Marichromatium purpuratum 984: one gene and its partners. The protein of the gene in region 3 interacts with the protein of the main gene of each other region in a pairwise test. Links are inferred from orthologs where the notes say so. Each region holds a gene or a part of one and is shown on either strand. Other genes may lie near its edges.

The links.
Region 1: the proteins of MARPU_RS12675 (region 3) and ftsZ interact in binary tests that used the Escherichia coli proteins (3 or more experiments, as listed by UniProt). The link is inferred for Marichromatium purpuratum 984 from one-to-one orthologs.
Region 2: the proteins of MARPU_RS12675 (region 3) and MARPU_RS03825 interact in binary tests that used the Escherichia coli proteins (3 or more experiments, as listed by UniProt). The link is inferred for Marichromatium purpuratum 984 from one-to-one orthologs.

Annotation. Positions count from the first base shown.
Region 1 is NZ_CP007031.1:3,213,600-3,216,634, forward strand. Bases 32-2,834 are described here. They hold ftsZ (cell division protein FtsZ), read right to left. Parts: upstream 2,115-2,834; coding sequence 948-2,114; downstream 32-947. Other genes in these bases: lpxC (UDP-3-O-acyl-N-acetylglucosamine deacetylase), read right to left, coding at 32-695; ftsA (cell division protein FtsA), read right to left, coding at 2,328-2,834. Outside these bases: more of lpxC, read right to left, coding at 1-31; more of ftsA, read right to left, coding at 2,835-3,035. UniProt on the Escherichia coli protein: Essential cell division protein that forms a contractile ring structure (Z ring) at the future cell division site. The regulation of the ring assembly controls the timing and the location of cell division.
Region 2 is NZ_CP007031.1:828,360-831,213, forward strand. It holds MARPU_RS03825 (DEAD/DEAH box helicase), read right to left. Parts: upstream 2,182-2,854; coding sequence 820-2,181; downstream 1-819. Other genes in the region: MARPU_RS03820 (tellurite resistance TerB family protein), read left to right, coding at 64-801; MARPU_RS03830 (DUF2835 domain-containing protein), read right to left, coding at 2,236-2,481. UniProt on the Escherichia coli protein: DEAD-box RNA helicase involved in the assembly of the 50S ribosomal subunit at low temperature. Exhibits RNA-stimulated ATP hydrolysis and RNA unwinding activity. Acts before DeaD.
Region 3 is NZ_CP007031.1:2,928,960-2,932,038, forward strand. Bases 48-2,894 are described here. They hold MARPU_RS12675 (bifunctional tRNA (adenosine(37)-C2)-methyltransferase TrmG/ribosomal RNA large subunit methyltransferase RlmN), read left to right. Parts: upstream 48-847; coding sequence 848-1,942; downstream 1,943-2,894. Other genes in these bases: MARPU_RS12665 (hypothetical protein), read right to left, coding at 48-120; ndk (nucleoside-diphosphate kinase), read left to right, coding at 400-828; pilW (type IV pilus biogenesis/stability protein PilW), read left to right, coding at 1,939-2,763; MARPU_RS12685 (RodZ domain-containing protein), read left to right, coding at 2,735-2,894. In the rest of the region: more of MARPU_RS12665, read right to left, coding at 1-47; more of MARPU_RS12685, read left to right, coding at 2,895-3,079.

The DNA of each region.
Region 1 (3,035 bases), 280 kb from region 3 along the record:
TCGTCGTAGCGCAGGCCTTCCTCGTTGAGCACCCGATACTCATCGACCACCACGGCATTGTCGAGGCTACCGCCGAGGGCGAGGTTCTGCTGGCGCAGCGCCTCGATCTCCTTGAGAAAGCCGAAGGTCCGGGCCCGGCTGACCTCGCGCACGAAGGAGTGGGTCGAGAGGTCGATGCTGGCGCGATTGACCCGAGCGTGGAAGGCCGGATGGTCGAAATCGATGGAAAAATCGACCCGGAAGCCGTGATAGGGCGTAAAGCGTGCGTACTTGTCGCCATCACGCACCTCGATCGGGCGCTTGATGCGGATGAAGCGCTTGGCCCTAGGCTGCTCCTCGACACCGGCAGACTGGATAAGGAACACGAAGGGCGCGGCGCTGCCGTCCATGATCGGCACTTCGGCGGCACCGAGATCGACATAGGCGTTGTCGATACCGAAGCCGGCGAAGGCGGCGAGCAGGTGCTCGACGGTGGAAACCCGCACGTCGTCGCGCACCAGGGTGGTGGAGAGCCGGGTGTCGCCGACGTTGAAGGGCGTGGCCTGGATCTCGACCGGGGTGTCGAGATCCACCCGCCGGAACACGATACCGGTATCCGGAGCGGCCGGGCGCAGGGTGAGCGCGACCTTCTCACCGGTGTGAAGCCCCACGCCGGTGGTCTGGATCACGGTCTTCAAGGTGCGTTGCTTGATCATCGCCCGGGTTACCCCTCGCTATCCACGGCGGCCGACGGCGATCCCTGCCGGTTGCCGGTCGAGTCCAGCGCGGGACCGGCTCAACCGGCCCCACGCCGCTCATCCTGTGCTCGATTCATGTGCACGCGCGTCATCACGACGGGTGCGGTTTCGGATAGCTTAGGGTTTTCCCGAAGATTTATCAAGTTTCGCACGCAACAAGACACGACGCCCCTGTTTTCAAACGTCTTTCAGATACAGGGAAACCCCTGATCAATCAGCCTGACGACGCAAGAAGGCGGGGATGTCGAGATAATCCAGGTCGCTCTCCCCGACCGACTCGGACGCCGCCTGAGCACCCGCCTTGCGCGCAACCGCCGGACGGCGATCGAGTTCGCGATAGTCGGGCGCGCTCTCACCCCCGTCACCGCTGACCAGACGCATCGCCGGCTCCTGCAGCCCGGGACGGCGGACCTTGACGCGATTACCGCCGAGCCCGGTGGCGACCACGGTCACTCGCAGCTCGTCCTCAAGTTCGGGGTCGACCACGGTCCCGACCACCACGGTGGCCTCGTCGTCGGCGAACTCGCGCACCGTGCTGCCGACCTCGTCGAACTCACCGATGGTGAGGCTCATCCCCGCGGTGATGTTGACCAGGATGCCCTTGGCGCCGGCGAGATCGATGTCCTCGAGCAGCGGGCTGCGGATCGCCGCCTCGGCTGCCTCGCGGGCACGATTCTCGCCCTGGGCCGCACCGGTCCCCATCATCGCCACGCCCATCGTCGACATCACCGTCTTGACATCGGCGAAGTCGACGTTGATCAGTCCCGGGCGGGTGATCAGCTCGGCGATGCCCTGAGTGGCGTTGAGCAGCACGTCGTTGGCCGCGCGGAAGGCGTCGAGCAGGCTCATCTCCTTGCCGAGCACCGCCAGCAGCTTCTCGTTGGGAATGGTGATCAGCGAATCGACGTTGGTGGCCAACTCGGCGATCCCCTCCTCGGCCACGCGGCTGCGCTTGACGCCCTCGAAGGGGAAGGGCTTGGTGACCACGGCGACGGTGAGGATCCCCAGCTCCTTGGCGACCTGGGCGACCACCGGCGCGGCGCCGGTACCGGTACCACCGCCCATGCCCGCGGTGATGAAGACCATGTCGGCGCCCTCGAGCGCATCCTGGATGCGATCGCGATCCTCCATCGCGGCACTCTGTCCGACCTCGGGGTCGGCGCCCGCGCCCAGTCCCTTGGTGATACCGGCGCCGAGCTGCAGGATGGTCTTGACGTTGGAGTTCTTCAGCGCCTGAGCATCGGTGTTGGCGCAGATGAAGTCGACCCCCTCGATGGTCGAGGCGACCATGTGGTTGACCGCGTTGCCGCCACCGCCACCGACGCCGATAACCTTGATGACCGCGTTCTGGCTATGGGTGTCCATCAGTTCGAACATGTGAAATCTCCTCTCTTGTTGCAGTGCGCAAAAACCTGAAACCTCGTCGGCGCCGCGCTCCAGGCGACACCGCCCCCCGACATCCCCGACGTCCTCTGGACACCGGGGCCTCTGAGACCGCAGGCCGCGGTCCATCCTGACTACGGCATCGCTCGCGACACCGCCCTGCCGACACCACCGCCCCGGAACGACCGGAGCAGCGGCACCGTCCCTCTAGAACGTGCCCTGGAACCAGCCGCGCATGCGCGACCACATCCCTTGCAGCCCCGGCCCCTCGGCCATCTCGGGAGCACGGGCGAAGCGGTGCTGGCGCGCATACATCAGCAGTCCCACCCCGGTCGCATAGGCCGGGTTGTCGACCACCTCGGACATGCCGACGACGTGCTGCGGCACACCGAGACGCACCGGCATGTCGAACACCGACTCGGCCAGCTCGACCAGTCCCTCCATCTTGGCCCCGCCGCCGGTGAGCACCACGCCGCCGGCGACCACCTCCTCCAGCCCGCTGCGCCGCAGCTCGTTCTTCAGCAGGGTCAGCAGCTCTTCGTAGCGCGGCTCGGCGACCTCGGCGAGCATCTGGCGCGAGAGCCGGCGTGGCGGTCGGTCACCGATGCTCGGCACCTCGATCGCCTCGCTGTCGGCGGCGAGCTGAGCGAGCGCGCAGGCATGCTCGACCTTGATCTGCTCGGCGTATTGGGTGGGCGTGCGCAGCGCCACGGCGATGTCGTTGGTGACCTGGTCGCCGGCGATCGGGATCACCGAGGTGTGGCGGATGGCGCCATTGGTGAACACCGCCATATCGGTGGTGCCGGCACCGATGTCGACCAGACAGACGCCGAGTTCCTTCTCGTCCTCGCCGAGCACCGAGTAGCTCGAACTCAGCTGCGAGAGCACCAGGTCGTCGACATCGAGCCCGCAGCG
Region 2 (2,854 bases), 2.1 Mb from region 3 along the record:
GGTGCTAGAGTGATGGCATCCGTGCGCGGCATGCGTCGCGCCCAACTCGGCGGGAGTCAAGGCATGGCAGGTTTCGGCGATCTACTCGGTTCACTGCTGCAGAACAACCTCTCCGGCAGCGGTGTACAACGTCTCACCCAGGGGTTGGGGCAGTTCTCCACCACGCCCGGCGAGGGTGGCAGCGGTCTGAGCGCGCTGCTCGACGGCGCGCGCGGGGTGCTCGGTCAGGCCGCCGATAATCCGCTCCAGGCCGGCGGGCTGGGGGCGGCACTCGGTTCGGTACTCGGTGGCGGCGGGGATGCGGTACGTGGCGCGCTCACCGGCGGTGCCCTGGCGATGCTCGCCGGGGTGGCCTACAAGGCGCTGGCCAACCCCGAGGGGGAGGGTGCTGCCCAGTCGTCGGTGCCACCGGCGGCGCAACCCGAGCCGGCGCAGGCTGATACGGCACGTGATGACAAGGCGCGATTGCTGGTGCGAGCGATGATCAATGCCGCCAAGTGCGACGGCCAGATCGGGGTCGACGAGATGCAGCGGATCGTCGATCAGGCTGCGGCGAGCGGACTCGAGGCGCAGGTGCGTCAGTGGCTCGCCGATGAACTGGTGCGCCCGCTTGACCTCGACGCCTTCGCCGCCGAGATTCCCGATCGGGAGACGGCCGCCGAGGTCTATGCCGCCTCGCTGCTGGCGATCGAGGTCGATACCCCGGAGGAGCACGCCTATCTCGACGGCTTGGCTGCGCGCACCGGGTTGACGCCAGAGGTCACCGCCCAGCTCCGGCGCGCCCTCGGGGTTGCTGGCTGAGGGCGCGCCCGACTCGACTCAGCGCTCCTCGGTCCCGCCCTCGTCGCGACGCTTGCGACTCAGTGGGGCATGACCGGCCTCGATCGGCTTGCCCGAGGGTGCGCGGCGCTTGCCGATGTTCTTGCGATCACGGTGGCGCTGCTTGTCCTTGGTCTTGCTGGCGGCGCGTGCCGGAGTCTTCTTGGCCTTGACCCGGCTGGCCGGGGTCTTGCGCCGCTTCTTCGCCGCCGGTCCCTTGAAGCGTGCCGCCAGCTCATCGATCGCCCGCCACTCGAGCGTGAGGCCGAGGAAGCGGCTGATGCTCTCCATGCGGTTCCATTCGGTCGGCCCGACCAGGTTCACGGCGACGCCCTGCTCACCGGCGCGTCCGGTGCGTCCGCTGCGGTGCAGATAGTCCTCGCCGTTGCGCGGCACCTCGAGATTGAACACCCGCTCCACCCCGGGGACGTCGATCCCGCGTGCGGCCAGGTCGGTGGCGACCAGCACCCGTACCTTGCCCTGCTGGAGCAGTCCCATCACCCGGTTGCGCTCGCGCTGCTCGAGTTCGCCGTGGAGTACGGCGACCCGTTCGCCCTGGGCGCCGAGCCAGCCGCCAAGCTCGGTGGCCAGGTCGCGGCTGTTGACGAACACCAGTGCCTTCTCGAAGGTCTCGTTGGCGAGCAGCCAGCGCAGCTGCTCGCGCTTGTGCGCGACCTCGTCGCTGAGCAAGCACTGGTGACGGATGTCGGGATGAGCCTCGCGCACCGCGTCCAGGGTCAGTGCCAGCGGGTCGTCGAGCAGGAGTGCGGTGATCCGCTCCAGTCCGCGCCGCTCCAGGGTGGCGGAGAACAGCAGCGACTGACGGTCGGGATTGCTGTTCTCGATGATGGTCACCACGTCCTCGACGAAGCCCATCTCGAGCATCCGGTCGGCCTCGTCGAGCACCAGGAACTCGAGGTCGTCGAGTTCGGTGCGACCGTGCTCGAGCATCTCGCGGAACCGTCCCGGGGTGGCGATCAGGAACTCCGGGTTCCTGCGCAGGGTGGCGATCTGGTGGGCGCGCGAGTCACCGCCGGTGATGACGTCGACGCCGAGGCGGGTGTGACCGCCGATGCGCATGAAGTGCTCGCGTACCTGACGCGCCAGCTCGCGGGTCGGCACCAGGATCAGCGCGCGGGTGCCGCCGTCGGCCTTGGGGGTCTCGAGCATGTGCTGCATCATCGGCAGCAGGAAGGCGGCGGTCTTGCCCGAGCCGGTGGCGGCGCAGACCATCAGGTCGCGACCATCAAGGGCGGGCTCGAGCACCGCCTCCTGGACCGGGGTCGGTTGCTCATAGCCTGCCTGCTCGAGGCCGCGCAGCAGCGAGGGATCGAGCGGGTAGTCGGAAAAATGCATGTTCATGGGGGAGACCTGATGTTCTGACATGCCCGGGATGGGCTGGATCTGGGCAGCGGCTCAGGCGCGCACGCCGGGCGTGGCGTGGTCCTGGCGTTCGAGGGAGACGAAGCGCTGATCGTCGTCGACGGTGAGACAGAAGGTGCCTCGAATCCCCGCGTTGGTGACAAAGCGACGCAGGTTCACCGCCGGCAGTGACAGGGTGCGCCCGTCGTGCGTCTTGACCAGCGCCCGTGCCGCGGCGCCGCTGTAGTAGCGCAGATACTCGCTGGCCGGGATGTCGAGAGTGAAGTAGTAGCGTTGCATCGTTGGGTCTGGAGCGCGCCGTGGCGCGGTGATCGGCACATTGTAGCCGTACCGTCGGCTCCTGTCCGGCCGCTCCCCCGTTGTGCCGAACATGGTGGTCATTGAAAAATGAAATGAGAGGCGTTATCTGTATTGGTGTGGGTGTCGGCAGCGATTCGCTGCGACATCTCGCCGTCGCTGACGAGAAGAGAATCGATCGAACGGGGGCGTCCCCGAGGGAGACAGAGAAATGCGTGCGTTCCTGAGTGGTTCAATGGCCGCTGGCATGGTGTTGGTGTCCTTGATGGGGCTGGGGTGGACCCAGGGGGTCGAAGCGGCGGTCACCGGGTTCTGACGCCGTTGCACCCATCGCCCGACTCGGTCAGCATGGGCC
Region 3 (3,079 bases):
CAGCGCGATGTCGCGCTTGACCCCGGTCACCAGCACGCTCTCGCGCGGCTCGGCCAGGTGCAGCTGCAGGAGCGCGCAGAGTCCGTCCGCGTCGCCGTTGAAGACATCGTACAGGGCCATGCGTGTCTCCTCCCCGGCCGATCCTCGGCCCGGCTCGATTCGAGTGGAATGCGGGGAGCCTAACCAGCGCGCGACTCTCCTGACAAGCGCGCATCGGCATTGCCCGGTACAGCCGCTGACGTTAGACTTGCCTGCTCACCGACTTCTTTTGATCTTCTCAGGTTCTCCGGCCCTGGCTCGGCGTCTCGCGATCGGCGACGACGGCGTATTGGTGGTTGCCGGAGCCAGGGAAGCCCGTGTGTCCTAACATCATCCTTTAAGAGTTCTTCAGGAGCCCGCATGGCCATCGAACGCACCCTCTCCATCATCAAGCCCAACGCCGTCGCCAAGGACGCCATCGGCGCCATCCTCGGGCGTTTCGAGGCCGCCGGCCTGCGCATCGTCGCCGCGCGCATGATGCACCTGAGCCGCGAGCAGGCCTCGGCCTTCTACGCCGTGCACCAGGAGCGTCCCTTCTTCGGCGAGCTGGTCGACTTCATGACCTCCGGTCCGGTCATGGTCCAGGTCCTCGAGGGCGAGGGTGCCATCGCCAAGAATCGTGAGATCATGGGTGCCACCAACCCGGCCGAAGCCGCCCCGGGCACCATCCGCGCCGACTTCGCCGACTCCTTCACCGAGAACGCCGCGCACGGCTCCGACGCCCCCGAGACCGCCGCCGAGGAGATCGCCTTCTTCTTCCCCGAGGGCGTCTGCGAGCGCACCCGCTGATCCTGATCCGGTGACGGCCATGAACGCCAGTGAGACCAAGACCAACCTGCTCGATCTCGACCGCGCCGACTGTGAGGCGCTCGCCGTCGAGTTCGGCCGCAAGGCGTTCCATGGCCGCAACCTGTTCAAGTGGATCCACAAGCATGGCGTCGTCGACTTCGACGCCATGACGGATCTGCCGCTCGCGCTGCGCCAACAGCTGCGCGAGCGCACCGAGATTCGCCTGCCGCGAATCGTCCACGCCCACCCCTCCGCCGACGGCACCATCAAGTGGGTGATGGAGCTGACCGATGGTCAGCACATCGAGACCGTATTCATCCCCGAGGGCCGCCGCAGCACCATCTGCGTCTCCTCGCAGGTCGGCTGCGCGCTCGATTGCCGTTTCTGCGCCACCGCCAAGCAGGGCTTCAATCGCAACCTCGCGGTCAGCGAGATCATCGCCCAGGTATGGCATGCCACGCGCCATCTCCAGGCATCACCGACCAACGTGGTGATGATGGGCATGGGCGAGCCGCTCGCCAACTTCGACGCGGTGGTCAAGGCGATGGCCGTCATGCAGGACGATCTCGCCTACATGCTCGCCAAGCAGCGGGTAACGGTGAGCACCGTCGGCATCGTCCCCGCGATCGAGCGCCTGCGCGAGGTCAGCGACGTCTCGCTGGCCGTCTCGCTGCACGCCCCCAACGACGCCTTGCGCAATGAACTGGTGCCGATCAACCGCAAGTACCCGCTCGCCGAACTGATCCCGGCCTGCCGCCGCTATGTCGCCGCCGACAAGCGCCGCAAGGTGACCTGGGAATACATCATGATCGCCGGGCTCAACGACAGCATCGCCCACGCCAAGCAGCTCATCCGTCTGCTCGAGGGCACGCCGTCGAAGATCAATCTGATCCCCTTCAACCCCTTCCCCGGGGTCGATTACGCCACCAGCCCCCCCGAACAGGTCGAGGCCTTCCGCCAGCGCCTGATCCGCTCGGGGCTGATCGCGACCACCCGCAAGACCCGGGGCGAGGAGATCGCCGCCGCCTGTGGCCAACTCGTTGGCCGGGTGCAGGACCGCACCCGTCGCCAGGCCCAGGTACAACTCGAACAGGACCGGATAGGAGCGCCATGACCCTTCGCTGGCCTCGCCCGCTCGCGTTGGCCTTGCTGTGCCTGACCCTGCTGGCTGGCTGCGGTGGCACCGAGAAACGCCCCGAGGGCGGTGACGCGCTCGGTCTCGAACCCGACGACAGCCCTGCCGAGATCTATGTGCGGATGGCCGAGCAGTACTATGCCCGAGGCCAGATCGAGGTCGCCTTCCGCCGCGCGCTCCAGGCCATCGAGGCCGACCGTCGCTATGCTCGCGCGCATGTCTGGATGGCCTTTCTCTACGAGCAGCTGGGCAAGGACGCACTGGCCACCGAACACTACGAGCGCGCCGTGCGGCTGGCGCCGAAGAACCCCGACGTGCTCCACGCCTACGGCTCCTATCTGTGCCGCGAACAGCGCTACCCGGAGGCCGAGGCCCAGTTCCTCAAGGCACTCGACAACCCGCTCTATGCCACCCCCTGGGTGACCATGACCAATGCCGGTGACTGCGCTCGCAAGAAGGGCGACGCGAGCCAGGCGGAAGCGTATTATCGCTCCGCCGTCGCGGCCAATCCGAAGTTCGGTCCGGCCTTGGTCAAGCGCGCGGCGATGGCCTATGCCCGCGGCGAGATCAAGGCGGCAAAGGGAGACATCGACCGCTATTTCGGGGCAGAGACCCTGCGCACCGCGGCCAGCACGCTCGAGGCCCTGCGACTCGGCGCCAACATCGAGCGCCAGCTCGGCGATCGCGAGCGCGCCAACTTCTACCAGCGGGCCTTGCGCGAGCGTTTCCCGGACGCGGCGGCATCCAGAGAATCCCAGGGAGTCCAGTTGGATGAGCGAGACCAGATCACCGAGTCCTGAGGCGCCGAGCACGCCAGACATCGTCATGCACCCCGGCCAACGCCTGCGTCAGCAGCGCGAGGCGCGCGGCCTCGAAATCGCACGCGTCGCCTCGCAACTGCACCTGCGCCCGGAGATCATCGAGGCGCTCGAGCAGGATCGCTACGATACGCTGCCCGGCCCGGTCTTCGCGATCGGTTATCTGCGCAACTATGCCAGGCTGCTCGGCGTCGATCCGACACCATTGATCGAGTCGGCGCGCGCGACCACCCAGGAGCAGGCCGCCGCCCAGACAGGACCACGGACACGCGGCAACCTCGCCGAGACCACCTCGCGC